4 regions of the Actinocorallia aurantiaca genome follow, and region 3 is predicted to be linked to each of the others. Evidence: riboswitches for the same ligand, from Rfam matches in the RefSeq annotation. Region 3 holds a riboswitch; each other region holds the start of a gene.

Region 1 (4,569 bases), on a different contig from region 3:
GCCGACCGGGGTGCCGGTTCCGTGCAGCTCGACGTACTGGAGGTCGGCGGGGGCCAGGCCGGACGCCTCCACCGCCTGGCGGACGGCTTCCTCCTGGGCCCGGGCGCTCGGTACGGTCAGCCCTTCGGTGGTGCCGTCGTTGTTGACCGCGCCGCCGAGGATCACCGCGTGGATCCGGTCCCCGTCCGCGAGCGCGTCGTCGAGCCGCTTGAGCAGCACCAGCCCGCCGCCCTCGCCCCGGACGTAGCCGTTGGCCCGCGCGTCGAAGGTGAAGCAGCGCCCGTCGGGCGAGAGCCCGCCGAACCGGTCGGCCACCAGCCGGGACTCCTCGCCGAGGATGAGGTTGACGCCGCCCGCGAAGGCCAGTTCACTCTCCCCGCGGCGCAGGCTCTCGCAGGCCAGCTGGACCGCGACCAGCGCGGAGGACTGCGCGGAGTCGACCGTCAGGCTGGGCCCGCGAAGGCCGAGTGCGTAGGAGACGCGGTTGGCGATCAGGCCCCGGTTCAGGCCGGGAAGCGAGTGCCTGGTGACCGCGCCGGCCCGGCGCACCAGCCCGGCGTAGTCGGAGGCGATCGCCCCGACGAACACCCCGGCGGGGCGTCCGGCGAGCGCGGCGGGAACGATGCCCGCCCGTTCCAGGGCCTCCCAGGCCAGTTCGAGCACCAGCCGCTGCTGCGGGTCGAGCGCGGCGGCCTCCCTCGGCGAGATCCCGAAGAACGCGGCGTCGAACAGGTCCGGCCGTTCCAGAAAGGCGCCGGATCCCCGCGCCCCATTATCGGAGACGGCACTCTCACCCTTTTCAAGAATTCGCCAGAAGGATTCCGGATCAGGCGCCCCCGGAATCCTGCACGCCAATCCGACGACCGCGACGGGAATAACGCCACCCATATCTGCTCCTTGGCCGACCAGACCATTCATCAAGTCGAGTCTGCGCCTCGGGCAAGGGTTTTCACCACCCTTAACAACCCCTAGAAACCCCTAGCAGAGGAGGTCACAGGAATTCCGCCAGATCCAATCGGCGAGAAACACCGAGCTTGCGGTAGATACGGGTGAGGTGCTGTTCGACGGTGCTGACCGTGACGTACAGCCGGGAGGAGATCTGCCGGTTGGACAGCCCCTGCGCGGCGAGGGTGGCGACCTTGAGCTCGGCCTCGCTGAGCACCACCGAGGCCCGGGACACGCCGTGGGCGCCCGCCGGGACCTCCTCTCCCTGCCCGGGGTCGGAGGGCAGTCCGCAGGACGCGGCGATCGCGCGCGCCCTGGCCCCCGCGGCGAGGGCGCGCGCACGATCGCCTCCGGCGTCCCTGGCCTTGCCCAGCGCGCTCAGCGTGCCGGCCAGCTCCAGCCGGTCCCCGGCCTCCTCCAGTACCGCCGCCGCCTCCTCCAGCAGAGCCCCCCGCCGGCGCGGGGTGCCGGCTTCAGCCTGGAGCCGCAGGGCCAGCCCCCGGGTGCGGGTGCGCCCGGCGCCCAACCGGTCCAGCCGGTCCAGCTGCTCCTCGGCCAGCGCCAGGGCCTCGCGGCGGCGGCCGAGTTCGAGCGCGGCCCGGCCCGCCCCGATCCGCCAGGCCGCCAGGCCGGGCAGGTCGACCTCCCAGCGCCGCATCCGCTCGCCGCACTCCAGGAATTCGGCGAAAGCGCTCTCCGCATCTCCGGCAGCGAGGCGAAAATATCCGCGAGCCGCCAGATAATGCAGTCCAGCAGGCGTCTCGAACATCGTCGGAGGAACCGGGACGGCAAGGTAGCGAAGCGCGTCCTCATTCTTTCCCATCACCGCCTTGGCCGAGATCATGATGGCGAAGGGAATGCCGATCGCCACTCCCCAGCTCTGCCACGAGATATGCGTCAGCGCCGTTCTCACCGCCTCCACCGCGGCCGGGAGGTCGCCCTGCCGGAAGGCGCTCTCGGCGCGGATCGCGGCGAAGGCGCCGAGCCAGACCGGGTCGCAGTGCGCGGTGGTCTGCTCCAGCAGCGGCTCGCACCAGCGGGCGGCCCTGTCCGCGCGGTCGGCATAGACGAGCGTGGCGAGGGAGGCCAGCAGCGGCTCCAGCGCGCCGGAGCCCATCGGGCAGTCGCCGAGCACCCGTTCGGCCCGGGCCACCGCTTCGTCCCCGGCGCCGGTGGACATGAGCTCGCGCAGCGCGTCCAGGCCCTCGCAGATCGGGGGCGGCGAGGCGCACGCGTCCCGGGACGGACCGAGGAGACCGGGGTACCAGCAGGACGCCCAGTCCCGCAGGGATCGGACCGTTCCTCTCGGGTCGGGTCCCGACTCCAACTCCGCCAGGGCGAGTGCCGCCTCTTCGGGGTGCCCGGTCCGCACCAGGCTCTTGACGGTGGCCGGTGTGATCGGGGGGGCATACCGCATGGTCCGTCCTCACTGTTGCTTGCGACGTGCTCGAGGCACGCCGCCTGGCGTCACCCGGGGCACCCTGCAGCAGTGAGGGTTGCCGGCCAGCGAGCCGGGGCTTGGCGCTGGCGCTCCTTGCCGAACATCGCCAGAATACACACTAATTAAGTAGGAAAACCATAGATCCATCCCGTTTTCGTTGAATCTTCACCCCTCCCCGGCTCAGCGGAGGAGGGACAGGGAGTCCAGGTCCAGGGCGTGGTCGGCGTGGCGGGCGGTCATGGTGCAGAACATGTCGTCGCCGCGGTCGGTGCGCTCCACGAGCATGGAGGCGCCGATGGACATGGTGATGCCGTGGAAGGCGTGTTCGCGGTAGGAGGTCCAGCAGTCGTCCCAGGTCAGGGGGATGCCACTCGCGGCCAGGGAGGCGTGGTAGCGGCGGACGAGGGCGTGCTCGCAGGCGCGGCGGGTCTCCGTGGGGAGACTGGAGCCCAGGAAATAGGACAGGTCGGACAGCGGGGACCCGTAGGTGCAGGTCTGCCAGTCCACGATGTAGGGGCGGGAGCGGCCGAACAGGAGGTTGTCGGCGCGGAAGTCGCCGTGAGTGAGGCTCGCCGGACCGGGACGGGGAGCCAGGTAGGCGGCCATGCGCGGGAGGAAATCCTCGATGAGCGCGAGGATCTCGGGGGTCAGGCGCTCGGCGTAGCGGTCGCGGAAGCCGTCGTACAGGCCGGTGACCATCGCCGCAGTGAACTCGGAGGAGGCCGCGTCGTGGCGGTTCAGCCACGGGAGGGCGGCCAGGTCCGGGGAGTCCCAGCCGGCCGCGTGCAGGATCGCGAGCTCGTCCACGGCCGCCGCGGCCTCCTCGGCGGTGACGCCGGCGAGCTGGTCGCCCGGGCGGGCCGGGGCGAGGTCCTCCAGGATGACGGTGTAGTCGTCCTGTCCGGGCTCGTATGCGCTGAAGTGGCAGACGGGGATCGCGGCGGCCAGCCCCTGCGCCAGGTGGGTGTAGAAACCCGCCTCGATCTCGTAGGTGCGGATCGCCCTGGCCGCGGCGCGGCTCGCCGGGTCGAGGGCGGGGACCTTGGCGACCAGGGTGGCGGGCAGGTCCACGGGCCGCTCGTAGGCGAGGTTCAGGCGGAAGGTGTCGGAGACCTGGCCGGTGCCGACGGGAACGGCGTCGACGCCGGTCACCTTCACTCCGGCGAGGCGGGGCGCGAGGGCCTCGGTCAGCCAGGCGGCGGTCAGGCCGTGGGCTCCGGGAAGGGCGGGGGCGGTCATGACCGGTCCTCCTGGTCGTCGGCGGAGTTCGGGGAAGGCGCCCAGTCGTGGTCGCGCCACCCCGGCGGCTGGTGCCATTCGGTCCAGCCGTGTCCGGTGCGGCCGTCCTCGGCCTCGAAACGGCACAGGGCTCGCGGGAAGTACGCGAGGACGCCGTCGGGGGAGGTCACCGCGACGGGCGCGAACGCCGTCGGCGTCGCGGTCATCGGCGCGCCCTTCAGCCCGAGCCGCGAGTACTCCGGCAGGTCGTCCGGACCGAAGACCGTCTCGGCGCGGAAGCCGTCGAGGTGGACCGGACCCTCCTCACGCGCGGCGGTGAACGACGGCCATTCCATGGGGAAGCCGACGTTGGCCTGCATCCCGTGGAACCAGGTGCCGTCGTCGAGCCGCCCCGAACTCCACAGCCAGGAGACCGACCACCAGTCCCGCTCTCCCCACGAGTGGTCCCGCTCCCCCGAGGCGGTGACGTCGAAAGTCTCGTCGCCCACCCGGACCGTTCCCGAGACCGTGCAGGGGATCTCGTAGCGCGGCAGGTCCTTGTACGGGTACGCGCCGCCGACGGTGTCCCATTCGAGGTCCAGGACGAGCCTCGTCGTCTCGGTCCCGCCGAGGTCTCCGTAGGCGTCCGTCGCGGACGCGAGCACGTGCGCGACGGCGTCCAGGCTCACGCGGGCGGGGCCGAACGGTTCCGGGATCTCCTGCGAGGCCCGGTAGGAGTCCGTCCGCACCGCCGTCTCACCGGGGGCGGGCAGCGGGGCGTCGTCGTCCGCGACGATGACGAGCGGGTGCCCCGGCCTGGCCACGCAGGCCCAGTACCAGGCCCGTCCCCAGTTCGGGTAGAGGCCGAGCCGGACGTACCCGCCGAGCGAACCGTCCTCGGTGGCGAAGTCGAAGTAGTAGGACTCGTTCCACAGCATCCCCTCCCCCGGAGCGTGCCGTGACTC
Region 2 (4,569 bases), on a different contig from region 3:
TGAGCGAGGACACCGAGTCGTGCAGCTGGTAGGAGTGGCCGAGGTCGCCCTTCAGGACCCGGCCCAGGTAGGCGAGGTACTGGACGTGCACCGGCTCGTCGAGCCCGTAGTCGGCGACGATCTGCGCCCGGACCTCCGGCGTCACCGTGGACTGGCCGATCAGCGTGTCCTCGATGCTGCCCGGGGTCAGGTGCAGCGAGGCGAAGGCGAGTGTGACCGCGCCCCACAGCACCAGCAGCGACGCGCCGAGCCGGACGAGGGTCCGGCGCGCCACCGGGTGTCGTGCGGGCGTCCTGCTCTTACTCACCCGGCTCACTTGGTCACCCAGGCGCTGTAGAAGGTCGGGTAGGCCTGCGGCTCCCATCCGATGCCGTGCGCCTTCTTCGACGAGCCCAGCACGTAGTTGAAGACGTAGACGGGGAACACGGCGACGTCGGTGTTCACCTTCTGCTGCACCTTGGAGTACAGGGCGGCGCGTTCGGCGAGGTCGGTGGTGTTCAGGGAGTCGTCGAGCCAGCCGTCGACCTCCTTGTCGGTGTACTTGGCCTGGTTCTGGCCGTACTGCTCGGCGTTGGTGATGCTGGAGGACGAGAAGAGGTTGCGCAGGGCGTCGCCGTCCGCGCGCTGCCAGCTGAAGTCGGCCAGGTCGTAGTCGCCCTTGATGACTTTGGGCAGGTATTCGGCGACGGTGACGTCGTCGAACGCCACGTCGAAGCCGATCTTCTTGGCCTCGGCCTGGATCTGCTGGGCCAGGGTGTCGCGCTGTTCGCGGGCGAACGCCTTCAGGAACGGCCAGCGGACGGTGAGGCGCTCACCGTCCCTGGTGCGGTAGCCCTGGTCGTCCCGGCCGGTCCAGCCCGCCTCGTCAAGCAGCTTGGCGGCACCGTCCGGGTCGTACTTCCACTGGGTCTCGGTGCTCTTGTCGTACCCCTGGGTGGCGGGCGAGATCGGGCTGAACGCCGGCTGGAAGACGCCGAAGTACAGCTTGTCGACGACTGTCTTGAAATCGATGCCGTCACGGAACGCCTGGCGGACCTTCACGTCCTTGAACACGCCGCCGGCGGTGTTCGGGTAGTAGCTGTAGTTGCCGCCGGGGGCCTGCTTGGTCTGGAGCGTGAAGCGGGAGTCGGCCTTGAGCTGCTTGACGTTCACCGGCGGCACGCTGGCGATCCCGTCGACCTGGCCGCTGGTCAGCGCGCCGAGCCGGACGGAGTCCTCGGCCAGCAGCTTGATCTCCAGTTTCTCCAGGTGGGCGGGACCGGAGTGCGCGGCGGTCGGAGGCGCCCAGTCGTAGTCCGGGTTGCGGTGGTAGGTGATGCCCTGGCGCGGGGTGAACTCGTCGATGACGAACGGGCCGGTGCCGATCACCCGCTTGGCCAGCTCCTCGGGGCCCTTCTTCAGCGACTCCGGCGACTGGATGCCGAAGTAGGCGGTGGCCAGCGCGGCGAGGAACGGCGAGTGCGGGCGGGAGAAGGAGACCTTCACCGTCCGCGCGTCGACGACCTCCGAACCGGTGTAGGGGGCGATGAAGCCGGCGGCGAGCTGCGACTTGGTCTTCGGGTCCACGATGTGCTCGAGGTTGGCCTTGACGGCGGCGGCGTCGAAGACCGTGCCGTCGCTGAACTTCACGCCCTCGCGCAGCTTGAACGTGTAGGTCTTCTGGTCCGCGGAGATCTCCCAGGAGGAGGCCAGCCAGGGGTGGATCTTCCCCTGGTCGTCCAGCGTGACCAGGGAGTCGAGCACGGGCCTGGTGTAGAGGCCGGTGATGTCCTGCGGGCTGGCGTGCGGGTCGAGGTTCGTCGGTTCGGTGTTGACCGCGTAGACCAGCGTCCCGCCCTTGACCGGCTCTCCCGATTCCGCGTCGGCGTCCGCGGAGGTCCCGCCGCCGCAGGCGGTGAGGGCGAGGAGGGCGGTCAGCAGGAGGGCGGAGGTGCGAACTGCGTACATGTGGGGGGTCATGCCTTTCCACCGAGAGCCCCTGACGGGGCCCGCTCATTGCGGCGCTGGATCACGCCGCCAGGTGATCCCCGGGAGCACCCCGCGCGGGAACGAGGGTTGCCGGCCGACCAGCCGGGGCTTGACGTCGACGCTCTTTACCTACTTAAAAGGTAGGAAAATTAGAGTTAGATGTCAACGGTGCCCGGGAAACCGGGTCCGATCATGGCTCGATACACTCGGGCACCCATCCCCCGGAGGCTCCCCCATGCACCGCCTGCTCGGCCTGAGCGCCCTGCTGCTCGTCCCGCTCACCGCCGCGCCCGCGCAGGCCGCCGGAGCGGACGTCGTCTTCACCTACGACAAGAAGGTCGTCGTCCAAGGGCCCGGCACCTGCGTGCCGGCGAACATCAGGGCGGCGGCCACCGCGCCCTCCGGCTCGACCTTCCGGGCCAAGCTGTACGACTCCCGCGGCCGGGGCGGCTGGATCTCGTCGAAGCTCTCGGCCGGGGAGGACGCCTACGAGCTCGGCACCGGCTGCTTCACCGAAGAGGACACCGGCAAGTGGCGGCTCCAGGTCATCGTGACCGGCCGGGGCGGCAGGACGATCGCCGACGAGAGCTTCTTCTGGTGGCAGAAGCACGACACGAAGTTCACCGGCTTCAACGCGGGTCCCGAGCCCGTGCGCAAGGGCCGCAAGCTGACCGTGTCGAGCAGGCTCGTCCGCTGGAGCGACCGGCCCGAGCGCTACATCCCCTACTCCGCCCGCAAGGTCCGCCTCTACTTCCGCGCCCAGGGCACCTCGAAGTGGACGTACAAGGCGACCGTGACCACCGGCCGGGACGGCCGCTTCACCCGCGCCTTCACCGCGGACCGCGACGGCTCCTGGCAGGCCCGTTTCGACGGCACCTCCCGTTTCGACGCCCAGACCTCCGGCTCCGACCACGTCGACGTCCGCCCCGCGTCCTGACCCGTCGCCCGGTCGGCGGGGCTGCCGGGCAGCCCCTCAGAGCAGAGCCTCACGCGGGTGGGTGATGTTCTTCATGAACGTCCAGAGGGCCTCGGTCAGGACCTCGGGGTCGGGCCGGGGCGTCCGGTTGAGCGCCAGGCTCAGCGCCGAGCGCAACCCGCCCATGAGGCAGGCCGCCAGCAGTTCGAGGTCGCCGTCGGCGGCCCCCTCCCCGCGGCTGCGGGCCCCCGCGAGGTTGCGCGCGGCCCGGTCGATGATCAGCCTCATGTACTGGGCCTCGACTTCGGCGGCCTGGATGTCCCTGCTCATCTGCCCCAGGATCGTCGGCGCGAGCGGATCGGCGTACAGATGCCGCACCAGGGCCGCCATCCGGGCCCTCTCCCGCGCGACCCAGGTCTCGCCCGGAAACCCGCGGAACACCACGGCGTCCACCTGGTAGTAGAAGCGCGCCAGAAGCGCGCCGAGCAGCCCGCTCTGCGTGCCGAAGTACCGGTAGGGCAGCCCCACGCTCACCCCGGCCCGCCGCGCGACCGCCGCGACCTCCACCTCCCCCGTCCGGATCAGTTCCTCCGCCGCGGCGTCGAGCAGCCGCCGCCGGGTCTGAGTGCCGCGTTCCGAGAGAGACGTCATGTGGCAGAGCGTAAGTTGAGTTCAACTCAACAATCAACCCCGCCGGGCCGCCGGCGAACACCGTCCCACGCCCCGCGAACTCGCCGCACTCTGAAAAACGTCCGGTCTTACCGACACCCCGTTCCCTTTTGGGAGACCGGGAGAAACCGTGGGAAGGGCTGCGGACTCCAGCTCAAGGCGAGACGGATCTGAGCGGGCGAGCCGGTACGAGGCGGCCCTGTATCAGGCCGCCGAACAGGCGCTGGCCAGGTGTTCCCGCGGTTTGTCCTGGTCTCCCAACTGGCGGGTGGGAGCAATACTCGCAGGCTGTACCGGGTCGATCCGCCGCGCGTGACACGCCGGGTTCAACCTTTCCAATCGCCCTCATGTTGGGGGCATAGCTTTCCGGACCCGGCGCAGGGCAAGCACTCTCCCCACATGAGTCCCTCGCCGCTTCCCTTGCAGTACTTGCACTTGTCGACATGGGTCCCACAATTCTGGCAGCGATCCGACATGATCCCTCCATGAGATCCGAGCGGGCTCTTTGGGTCGATCAGAAAGCCTCCCAGGCAGTATGCGGCCCGGTCAATGATCAGACTGGCCGCTACCGGTGCTCTGTCGTACCCGGCCTTCTCCTATCCGCAATTTCCCGACACCCCGCCGCACTCGCCCCCGAGCGTCCGGAAAACCTGACCCTAGGAGACGGGACACCGCTCCGAGTGGGTGTTTTCGAGGAGGAATCGACGACAGGACCTTCCGGCAGATAGACAGGTAGAAGGACTCCGAACCCTCTTGGGGTCCCGGACTCGCGGAGTCGCGTATTCAACTGTCGCGTATTCGTCCGGTCCTTGACCTTGGTGCATCATCTGGGTGTGGGGATCACGTGGAGCGAGAACCTGGTCGAACAGCCGATGGATGCCCACCGGCCGGCTGATGTCCTTCAGGCAGCGGGGTTGTGCATGGCCGGGGAGTTCGAGTCGGATGGGTTCCGCTGGGTCAGGTCACGGCGGTGCTTAGAGCGGCGAGACGGTGTCGGCCGGGTCGAGCGGTTGATC
Region 3 (4,569 bases):
AGGAACAGGCTGCTCAGCCTCCTGCTGGCCGACCCGCCGGTGCCCCCCGAGGTGCTCAGGGAGCAGTCGGCGCTGGCCGGCTGGCCGCTGCCGCAGCGGTTGGCGGTGGTCGTGCTGCTGCCCCGCCAGGGCAGCGGCGGCGAGAGCCCCGCGGGTCTGCCGCCGCACCTGCTGAGCGGGCACGACCAGGGCACCCTCTGCCTCGTGATGCCCGACGCCGACGGCCCCGGACGGGTGGACGAGCTCGCCTCCGCCCTCGGCGGCTGGACCGGCGCGATCGGCCCGTCCGTGCCGGTCGAACAGGCGGGGACGTCACTGCGGTGGGCGCGCAGGACCCTGGACCTCCTCACGTCCGGGGTGGTCTCCGGAAAGAGCGGCCGCAGGTCCGGCCTCCTCGTCCGGGCAGAGGAGCACCTGTCCGCGCTGCTGCTGCAGGAGGGCGGGGCGCTGCCCTCCCTGGTGGCCGCGCGCAGGCTCGCCCCCCTGACCAGGGCGGGGGAGAAGCAGGGGCTGCGGCTGGCCTTCACCCTGCTGGAGTGCCTGAAGAACGGCTTCAACGCCACCGGGGCCGCCGCCGCCCTGTGCGTGCACCCGCAGACCGTCCGGTACCGGCTGGGGCAGCTCCAGGAGATATTCGATTTCGATTTCGAGAACCCCGAGTTCAGGCTGGAACTGATGCTGCTGCTCCAGGTGTGGATCCGGGAGGCCTCTGGTGAAAACGCGGGCAGCGTTTAGACTCCCCCGCATGCGTACCGTCGCCCCTCTCGCCCTGCTGGTGTTCGCCGCCGTTCTCTCCGGCCCGGCCCCGGCCCAGGCGGAAGGTCCGCTGACCATTCGCGCCATGAAGGCGTACGGGAATCCCGTCATCGTCCCCGGCAAGAAGACGAAAGTGCCGGTGAAGGTCGCCGTCACCGGCACGAAGATCACCGATGTCGACGTCACCCTCAAGCACGCGGGCGGTAAGGGGTTCGCGCTGATCAGCGATTTGAAGCGGGTCTCGGGAACCGCCGGAGACGGCGTCTGGAGAGGGACCGCCCTGCTCGACGCGAACGACTGGGGCGGCCGCTACACGATCGAGGTCGCGGCCACGGACGGAACGTCCAAGGACGCCTACTACGCCTTCAAGACGGCCAAGAAGACGGGCGCGGTGACGGTCCGGAGGGCCGCCAAGCTCAACGTGGCCGTTGCTCCCCGGCCCGTGACCAAGGGGGCCAAGCTGCGCGTTCAGGGAACCCTGCGGGCCCTGGGGGCGAAGGGCGCCTACGCGGCGTTGAAAAAGCAGAAGATCGAGATCTGGTTCAAGCCGAAGGGCAAGAAGAAGGGCACCCGGATCGCGGTGGTCACGACCAATTCCAAGGGTCGCTATTCGCGCCTCTTCACCGCCAAGAAGGACGGCACCGTCGCGGCCCGCTACAACGGCACCACCGTGTGGCAGAAGAAGGTGACCGGTTGGAAGACGGTGGACGTACGCTGAGTCCATGTTGACCCTGATGGCGGTACACGCCCACCCCGACGACGAAGTGATCAGCACCGGTGGGGTGCTCGCCAAGGCCGCCGCCTCCGGAATCCGCACGGTGCTCGTGACGTGCACCAACGGCGAGCAGGGAGACGGACCGGGCGGGGTGAAGCCCGGAGAGCCCGGACACGACCCGGCGGCGGTCAGGGAGCTCCGGCTCCAGGAGTTGAAGAAGTCGGCCGAACTGCTCGGCATCCAGCATGTGGAACTGCTCGGCTACGCCGATTCGGGAATGGACGGCTGGGACGCCAACCACGCGGCGGACTCCTTCGCCAACGTCGATCTCGACGCGGCGACGGATCGGCTCGTGGCCCTGATGGAGCAGTACCGGCCGCAGGTCGTCGTCACCTATGACGAGAACGGCGGCTACGGGCATCCCGACCACATCCAGACGCACCGCGTCGCGGTCGCGGCCACCGACAGGACGGGGATCCCGGACAGGCTCTACTACACGGCGGTGCCCCAGTCGGGCCTGCAGATGATGTTCGACTACCTCAAGGCCAGCGGGCTGGCCGAGGAGCTGGGCATGGAGGAGCCGATGAACTTCGGCGTCTCCGACGAGATGATCACCACGACGGTGGACGTCGCGCAGTACGCGGAGGCCAAGTTCGAGGCGCTGAGGGCGCACGCCAGCCAGGGCGACAGCATCTTCCTGCTGCAACTGCCCGAGGAGGCCAAGCCGATCGTCTTCGGTGCGGAGTCGTTCATCCGGGTGCGCGGCGAGGGGCCGGACAAGGAGGACGACCTCTTCGCCGGGCTCGCCTGAGACCGCCGGGCCGACCGGGCTGGAAGGGCCCGGCGGGCCTTGCTATAGTCCCGGCTAGGTCATGAGTGCCAGCGCCAAGCCCCGGCTCGCTGGCCGCCAACCCTCCTTCCGCGGTGGGGTGGTCCGGGTGACGACCTGGCCGGTCGCAAGAAGCGTCCGGCAAGCGCGGACCCGTCGGGCACACCCCGGGGTCCCAGGATCCCGGAGGCTGGGTCATGTCCGTTCTCACCCGTATCCCGCAGCTCGTCGGCGCCGACGCCCCCGTTCCCGTCACGACGGGCGTCGTGCCGTACGCGAACTTCGACTACGCGGCTTCGGCACCGTGTCTGGAGAGCGTGCAGGAAGCCGTCACGCGGGCGCTCCCGTACTACAGCAGCGTCCACCGCGGCGCCGGGTACGCCTCGCAGGTCACCACGCGGGCCTACGAGGAGGCGCGCGAGAGCGTCCGCTCCTTCCTCGGCGGGCCGCAGGCCGTCGTCTTCACGCGCAACACCACGGACTCGTTCAACCTGCTGGCGCGGGCGCTTCCCGTCCCGACGTCCGTCGTGGTGTTCGAGTCCGAGCACCACGCGACCCAGCTGCCGTGGCGCAACGCCGTCCGGCTGCCCGTCCCCGCGAGCCCGATCGAGGCGCTGAGGGCCGCCGGCGAGGCGCTGCGGGTCTGCCCGCAGGGGCCGCGCCTGCTCGTCATCACGGCGGCCTCCAACGTGACGGGCGAGCTGTGGCCCGTCCAGGAGTTCGCCGACCTGGCGCACCGCCACGGGGCGCGGATCGCGGTGGACGCCGCCCAGCTCGCTCCGCACCGTCCGCTGGACGCCCGCGACCTGGACTACGTCGCGCTGTCGGGACACAAGCTGTACGCCCCGTTCGGGGCGGGCGTCCTGGCCGGCCGCGCGGACTGGCTGCGTGCCGCGGCCCCCTACCTGAAGGGCGGCGGCGCGAGCCGGAACGTCGGCTCCGGCGGCTCCGTGGAGTGGGCGGCGGACGCCGAGCAGCGCCACGAGGCGGGGACGCCGAACGTGCTCGGGGCGATCGCCTTGGCGGCGGCCTGCGAGACGCTCACCGGCTGGGAGGACCTGATCGCCGAGGAGGAGCGGCTGCTCGGCAGGCTCCGGGAGGGGCTCGCGCAGCTCCCCGCCGTACGGGAGCTGTCGCTGTGGGGCCCGGAGCACCCCCGCGTCGGGATCGTCTCCTTCACCGTGGAGGGGCGTTCGGCCCGCTCCGTGGCGGAGTACCTCTCGGCCGAGCACGGCATCGGCGTCCGGGACGGCAAGTTCTGCGCGCATCCGCTGGTCCGTCACCTGCTGGGCGGCGAGGGCGGGTGCGAGGGCGCCGACGGCACGGCGGTGCGCGCCAGCATCGGCCTGGGCACCACGGACGAGCACATCGACCGGCTCATCGCGGCTTTGCGAACGTTCACAGACGCGACCTGACGGATGACCTTGCCCGGACAGGCCTGGAGTACCACTATGAACGGCATTACCAGTCGCTGATCCACGGGCGTTCTCGGACGTCCCAGGGCGGGAGTAGGCCGTGCGCGCTGAAGTGACCGTCGAGTGGCCCGAAGAACCGTTGCCGGCTCTCGGCGACCCCGGAGGGATGCCCGTGGAGCGGCTGATGGGCGAGCTTCCCGCCCTCTGGCCGCTGCTCTCGGAGAGCGTCGCGCGGACCGGCCCGGGGTTCTTGTATCCGGGTTCGCTGCGCTGGGGGCCGGAGCGGGGCTGGCAGATCCTGCGCGTCCCGCCGCACGGGGCGGGTGAGGAGCCCGTCCCGGAGACTCCCGGCGCGCGGGCACGCGACGTCTGGGCGGTGATCTGCGGGCTCGTCACGCTGGCCGTCGGACGGCCTCCGCGTGACCTCACCGACGCTTCGCTGCTGTTGGAGCTGCACGCGGGGAACTCGCCGCACGGGCTGGACGCGGTCGTGCGCGCCCTGCTCGCGGGGAACGACCCGGGCGGCGTGGTGGCGGCCGTGACCCGTCCCTGGGACGAGGGCGTCTCGGTGCGGATCGCGGCCGAGACGGCGGTGGGGTCTCGGAAGGCCAAGGGCGATCCCGAGTGGGACAACGAGGACGCGTTCGCCGCGGTCCGCAGCACCGATGGCGTGGTCGCGCTGGTCGTCTGCGACGGTGTGACGGGCCCGGGGGACGGTTCGGGTGCGCGCGCCGCGCGGGCGGCCGTCGCCGCCCTGAAGGACTACCTCGTCTCCTCCCACGACCTGGAAGGCGCGCTGAGGGCGGCCGAGGACGCCGTGGTCGGCCAGGGGCGCGGAGCGTCCACGGCTCTGT
Region 4 (4,569 bases), on a different contig from region 3:
GACGACCGCAGCGGAGCGAGGATCGGCTGTTTCTTTGCGGGGGTCTGGGGGTCGTCCCCCAGGTGGGTGTCGGGTGACCGCAGCGGAGCGAGGATCGGCTGTTTCTTTGCGGGGGTCTGGGGGTCGTCCCCCAGGTGGGTGTCGGGTGACCGCAGCGGAGCGAGGATCGGCTGTTTCCTTGCGGGGGTCTGGGGGTCGCCCCCAGATCAGTCCAGGGCGGCCAGCTGTTCGGCGAACCAGGCTCCGGGGGGCAGGGCCGTGGCGGCGTCGGCCAGGGCGGCGGTGCGGCGGCGGCGCTCCTCGGACGACATCAGCAGCGCCTGGTTCAGCTTCGCGGCGGTCTGGGAGACGTCGTAGGGGTTGACCATGAGGGCGTCGTCGGCCAGCTCGCCGGCCGCGCCCGCCTCCCGGGAGAGCACCAGCGCGCAGCCCTTCTCCGACAGGATCGGGCCCTCCTTGGCGACGAGGTTCATGCCGTCGCGGATCGGGTTGACCACCAGGACGTCCGCCAGCCGGAAGGCGGCGAGGGAGCGGGCGTAGTCGTCCTTGACCTGGAGGATCAGCGGGGTCCAGTCCTCCGTGCCGAACTCGTCGTTGATCTCCGAGGCGAGCCGTTCGACGGCGGCGGTGTAGTCGCGGTAGCGGGGCAGGTCGGTGCGGGAGGGGTAGGCGAAGGCCACGTGCACCACCCGGCCGTGCCATTCGCGGTGGTGGAGCAGCAGCTCCCAGTAGGCGGCGAGGCCCCGCACGATGTTCTTGGACAGCTCGGTGCGGTCGATGCGCAGGATGAGCTGCCGGTCGCCGATCTGCTCCAGCAGCGCGGCCCGGCGCTCGGCGACGTCGTCCCGCGCGGCGCGCTCCCGCAGGTCCGCGCCGTCCACGCCCAGGGAGTGCACGCCGATCCGGGTGGTCCTGCCCCGGTGCCGGACGGTCCGGGCGAACCGGTCGACCTTGGCGTCGAGGACCGACTCGCAGCAGTCCAGGAAGGCCTCGGCCCAGCGGTCGCACAGGAACCCGGCGTGGTCGGAGCCGAGGATGCCCTCCAGCACCTCGACGGCGATGTCGTCGGGCAGCAGGCGGAAGTACTCCGGCGGCGCCCACGGGGTGTGCGAGAAGTGCGCGACGCGGAGGTCGGGGCGCCGTTCGCGCAGCATCCGGGGGACCAGCGCCAGGTGGTAGTCCTGGACGACGACCTTCGCGCCACGCTCGGCGTCCTGGGCCAGGGCGTCGGCGAACGCCGAGTTGTAGGCCTCGTAGGACTGCCAGTCGCGCCGGAACGTGCTGTCGAAGTGCGGTTCGTTCGGGGTGTCGTAGAGCAGGTGGTGGACGAACCAGAGGGTGGAGTTGGCGATCGAGTTGTAGGCGCGGTGGAACGTCTTCTCGGGGATGTCCAGCATCCGGACGGCGCCCGTCTCGTGCCCGGCGCGGTCGAGCCGCCCGTACGGGTCCTGGCGGGCGGCGAGCCGGTCGCCCTCGGACAGGGCGGCGCACACCCAGACCAGGTCGGTGCCGGCCGCGACCGAGGCGAGGCCGGAGACCAGGCCCCCGCCGCCGCGGCGCATGCTCAGCGCGCCCTCTTCGGACAGGGAGAAGGACACGGGGCCGCGGTTGCTGGCGACGAGTACCTGCATGGCCAGAGTGTCGCATGCCACTGCGCGGAGGCGGGGAAGGGGACCGTTCCCACCCGGTACCGAGTGATCGAGCTAACATCGGAGGACGGTCCAAGGGGTGAGACCCCACGTGCTCGCAATCGGACACCTGTTGTAAAGTCGGGACACAACTTCATACAAGCCCGTGGATATCTCACGGGCGCTCATCCAGAGGGGTGGAGGGAACGGCCCTGCGAAGCCCCGGCAACCCTCCCGGTTCGCCATCGCGCCCATAGCGAGGCTTCGGCCGGGACGAGGTGCCAACTCCGGCCTGTGACCAGATCGGCACAGGGAAGATGAGGGAGAGGCCTCGTACTCATGCCCGACCTGGGTAACGCCACCGCGCTGATCTGCCGCGAGTGTGGCAACACCGTAGAACTCGGCCCCTACTACGCCTGCTCCGAGTGTTTCGGGCCGCTGGAGGTCTCCTACGACCTCAGCGGCGTGACGCGCGAGAGCATCGAGGCGGGTCCGCACAACATCTGGCGTTACAAGGACCTGCTGCCGGTTCCTTCGAACGTCGCCGAGATCCCCAACACCGAGCCCGGCTACACCCGGCTGGTGAAGGCCGACCAGCTCGCCTCCGCGCTGGGGATGCAGGCCCTGTGGGTCAAGGACGACAGCGGCAACCCCACCCACTCCTTCAAGGACCGCGTCGTCGGGGTCGCGCTGGCCGCCGCGCGGGAGCTGGGCTTCAAGGTCCTGGCCTGCCCCTCCACCGGCAACCTCGCCAACGCCGTGGCCGCCGCCGCGGCCCGCGCCGGCATCCGCAGCGCCGTGTTCGTGCCCTCCGACCTGGAGCAGCAGAAGATCATCACGACGGCCGTGTACGACGGCACGTTCGTGACCGTGGACGGCAACTACGACGACGTCAACCGGCTCGCCTCCGAACTCGCCGGCGAGCAGGAGGACTGGGCGTTCGTGAACGTGAACGTCCGCCCGTTCTACGCGGAGGGCTCCAAGACCCTCGGCTACGAGATCGCCGAGCAGCTCGGCTGGCGGCTGCCCGACCAGATCGTGGTCCCGATCGCGTCCGGCTCCCAGCTGACCAAGATCGACAAGGCGTTCCAGGAGTTCATCAAGCTCGGACTGGTCGAGGACAAGCCCTACAAGGTCTACGGCGCGCAGGCCGAGGGCTGCAGCCCCGTCTCCGCCGCCTTCAAGGCCGGCCACGACGTGGTCCGGCCGGTCAAGCCGGACACGATCGCCAAGTCCCTGGCGATCGGCAACCCCGCCGACGGGCCCTACGTCCTGGACGCGGTGCGCCGGACGGGCGGGGCCGTCGAGGACGTCACCGACCCCGAGGTCGTCGAGGGCATCCGGCTGCTGGCCCGCACCGAGGGCATCTTCGCCGAGACCGCGGGCGGCGTGACCGTCGGCGTGCTGAAGAAGCTCATCGAGAGCGGTCTGCTGGACCCGTCGCTGGAGACGGTCATCATCAACTCGGGCGAAGGCCTGAAGACCCTGGACGCGGTCGCCTCGGTGGCCAAGCCGTCCGCCAACATCGCGCCCAACATCGAGGCTTTCCGCGCTACAGGATTGGTCTGAGCATGAGTGTTTCCGTTCGCATCCCCACGATCCTCCGCACCTACACCGGCGGCGAGTCCGAGGTGAAGGCCGAGGGCGGCACCCTGCGTGACGTCATCGCGGACCTGGAGAAGAACCACTCCGGCATCTCCGCCCGGGTCCTGGACGACGCGGGCAGGCTCCGCCGGTTCGTGAACGTCTACGTCGGCGACGAGGACGTCCGGTTCGCCGAGGGCCTGGACACGCCCACTCCCGCGGGCATCCAGGTCTCCATCATTCCGGCGGTCGCCGGGGGCTGCTGAGGCCGATGACAGTGGAAAGGATCCGCCCGTCAAAAGGCGGGTCCTTTCTTTTTTGTTTTCCCGAATGGCTGGCCGGACCCGGCCGAAGCAATTCCCCGCCCACCCGCACCGCCGGTATCTTCCGGCACACGTCCATCCAGATGGACGGCTACCGCACCCTGGAGCAGGGGCAGCGGGTCGAGTTCGAGATCACCCAGAGCGACCGGGGCCCGCAGGCCGACCTGGTCCGCTCTCTTTGATCCGCAATTCGCGGGACCCGCAGGTGCTCGGCCCTGCGGGTCTTTCTCTTTTCGGATTCCGTTTCGTACGTCGCCGCGCGAAAGGGAGAGGTCACCGGTTCACGGAGGTCCTGCGCCAGCCGCTCCAGCTGTCCTCTCCGTCGTAGTCGTTCCAGCCGTCGTCGTAATCGTCGTAGCGGTCGCCGTGGTCGCCGTCGTTCCAGCCCCAGCGGTCCCACAGCCGGAACGGGCGGCTGACGTGGCCGTAGGTGCGGTAGGTCGGCGGGACGAAGATCCGGTACCGGTTCGAGAAGTTCCGCCCCCTCGACTGGCGGGTCTGGCGCAGGCCGCGCCCGCGGTCCCCGTCGTACCAGGAGACGCGGTCGACCATGCGGAAGTCCGCGCGGCCCCAGCGGTCGGCGCGCTCGCACTCGATGGTGCGGTAGCGGTACGGAGTCCTCTTCTGCAGGCAGACCCGGATGTAGGGCACCGGTACCCGGCCGTTGTAGGAGTGGCGGAACACCCGGACCTTCACCCCGCCGCGGCGTCCGCCCCAGGAGTAGGGCCAGACCTTCGTGTGGATCCGATGGCGGTAGCGCGACTGTTCTTTCTGCTCTTGCCGTGCGGAGGTCTCGGAGGCCTGTGCCGAAGTGCCCGTGGCGGCCGTCAGGCCCAGGACCATCGCACCCGAGAGCGCCAGCCCCAAGATCTTCTTCACTGCTCGTCCCCTTCTCATCGGACGAAGTAACCCTTGCCCCCAGGATCTTCACCTGAACACGCATGGTGCAAACTAGACTACAGAAAGTAATTACCCTAGCTCATCGCCCCATCGCACGGTTAGTTGCCGCATATCGCCCAGGTGCGGGCCCGTGG

What was found. A riboswitch is a leader RNA that binds a small molecule or an ion and turns the genes downstream of it on or off. The one in region 3 is predicted to bind S-adenosylmethionine.
Region 1: another riboswitch for S-adenosylmethionine. It lies ahead of ABD327_RS10930 (helix-turn-helix transcriptional regulator); the one in region 3 lies ahead of ABD327_RS02410 (aminotransferase class V-fold PLP-dependent enzyme).
Region 2: another riboswitch for S-adenosylmethionine. It lies ahead of ABD327_RS11845 (ABC transporter substrate-binding protein); the one in region 3 lies ahead of ABD327_RS02410 (aminotransferase class V-fold PLP-dependent enzyme).
Region 4: another riboswitch for S-adenosylmethionine. It lies ahead of thrC (threonine synthase); the one in region 3 lies ahead of ABD327_RS02410 (aminotransferase class V-fold PLP-dependent enzyme).

Annotation. Positions count from the first base shown of each region.
Region 1 covers NZ_BAAATZ010000007.1:96,196-100,764, forward strand. Annotated here, with positions in the region: gene ABD327_RS10925 (type I polyketide synthase) at 1-888, opposite strand, end outside; gene ABD327_RS10930 (helix-turn-helix transcriptional regulator) at 992-2,362, opposite strand; SAM riboswitch class IV at 2,373-2,484, opposite strand; gene ABD327_RS10935 (phosphotransferase) at 2,567-3,625, opposite strand; gene ABD327_RS10940 (DUF7064 domain-containing protein) at 3,622-4,569, opposite strand, start outside.
Region 2 covers NZ_BAAATZ010000007.1:305,103-309,671, forward strand. Annotated here, with positions in the region: gene ABD327_RS11840 (ABC transporter permease) at 1-316, opposite strand, end outside; gene ABD327_RS11845 (ABC transporter substrate-binding protein) at 313-1,947, opposite strand; SAM riboswitch class IV at 1,986-2,098, opposite strand; gene ABD327_RS11850 (hypothetical protein) at 2,204-2,905, shown strand; gene ABD327_RS11855 (TetR/AcrR family transcriptional regulator) at 2,942-3,535, opposite strand; gene ABD327_RS11860 (hypothetical protein) at 4,528-4,569, opposite strand, start outside.
Region 3 covers NZ_BAAATZ010000002.1:329,567-334,135, forward strand. Annotated here, with positions in the region: gene ABD327_RS02395 (PucR family transcriptional regulator) at 1-735, shown strand, start outside; gene ABD327_RS02400 (hypothetical protein) at 746-1,474, shown strand; gene ABD327_RS02405 (PIG-L family deacetylase) at 1,479-2,282, shown strand; SAM riboswitch class IV at 2,340-2,454, shown strand; gene ABD327_RS02410 (aminotransferase class V-fold PLP-dependent enzyme) at 2,498-3,715, shown strand; gene ABD327_RS02415 (PP2C family protein-serine/threonine phosphatase) at 3,816-4,569, shown strand, end outside.
Region 4 covers NZ_BAAATZ010000003.1:507,784-512,352, forward strand. Annotated here, with positions in the region: gene ABD327_RS05580 (alpha,alpha-trehalose-phosphate synthase (UDP-forming)) at 207-1,631, opposite strand; SAM riboswitch class I at 1,811-1,952, shown strand; gene thrC (threonine synthase) at 1,968-3,197, shown strand; gene ABD327_RS05590 (MoaD/ThiS family protein) at 3,200-3,478, shown strand; gene ABD327_RS37435 (cold shock domain-containing protein) at 3,484-3,717, shown strand; gene ABD327_RS05600 (hypothetical protein) at 3,809-4,414, opposite strand.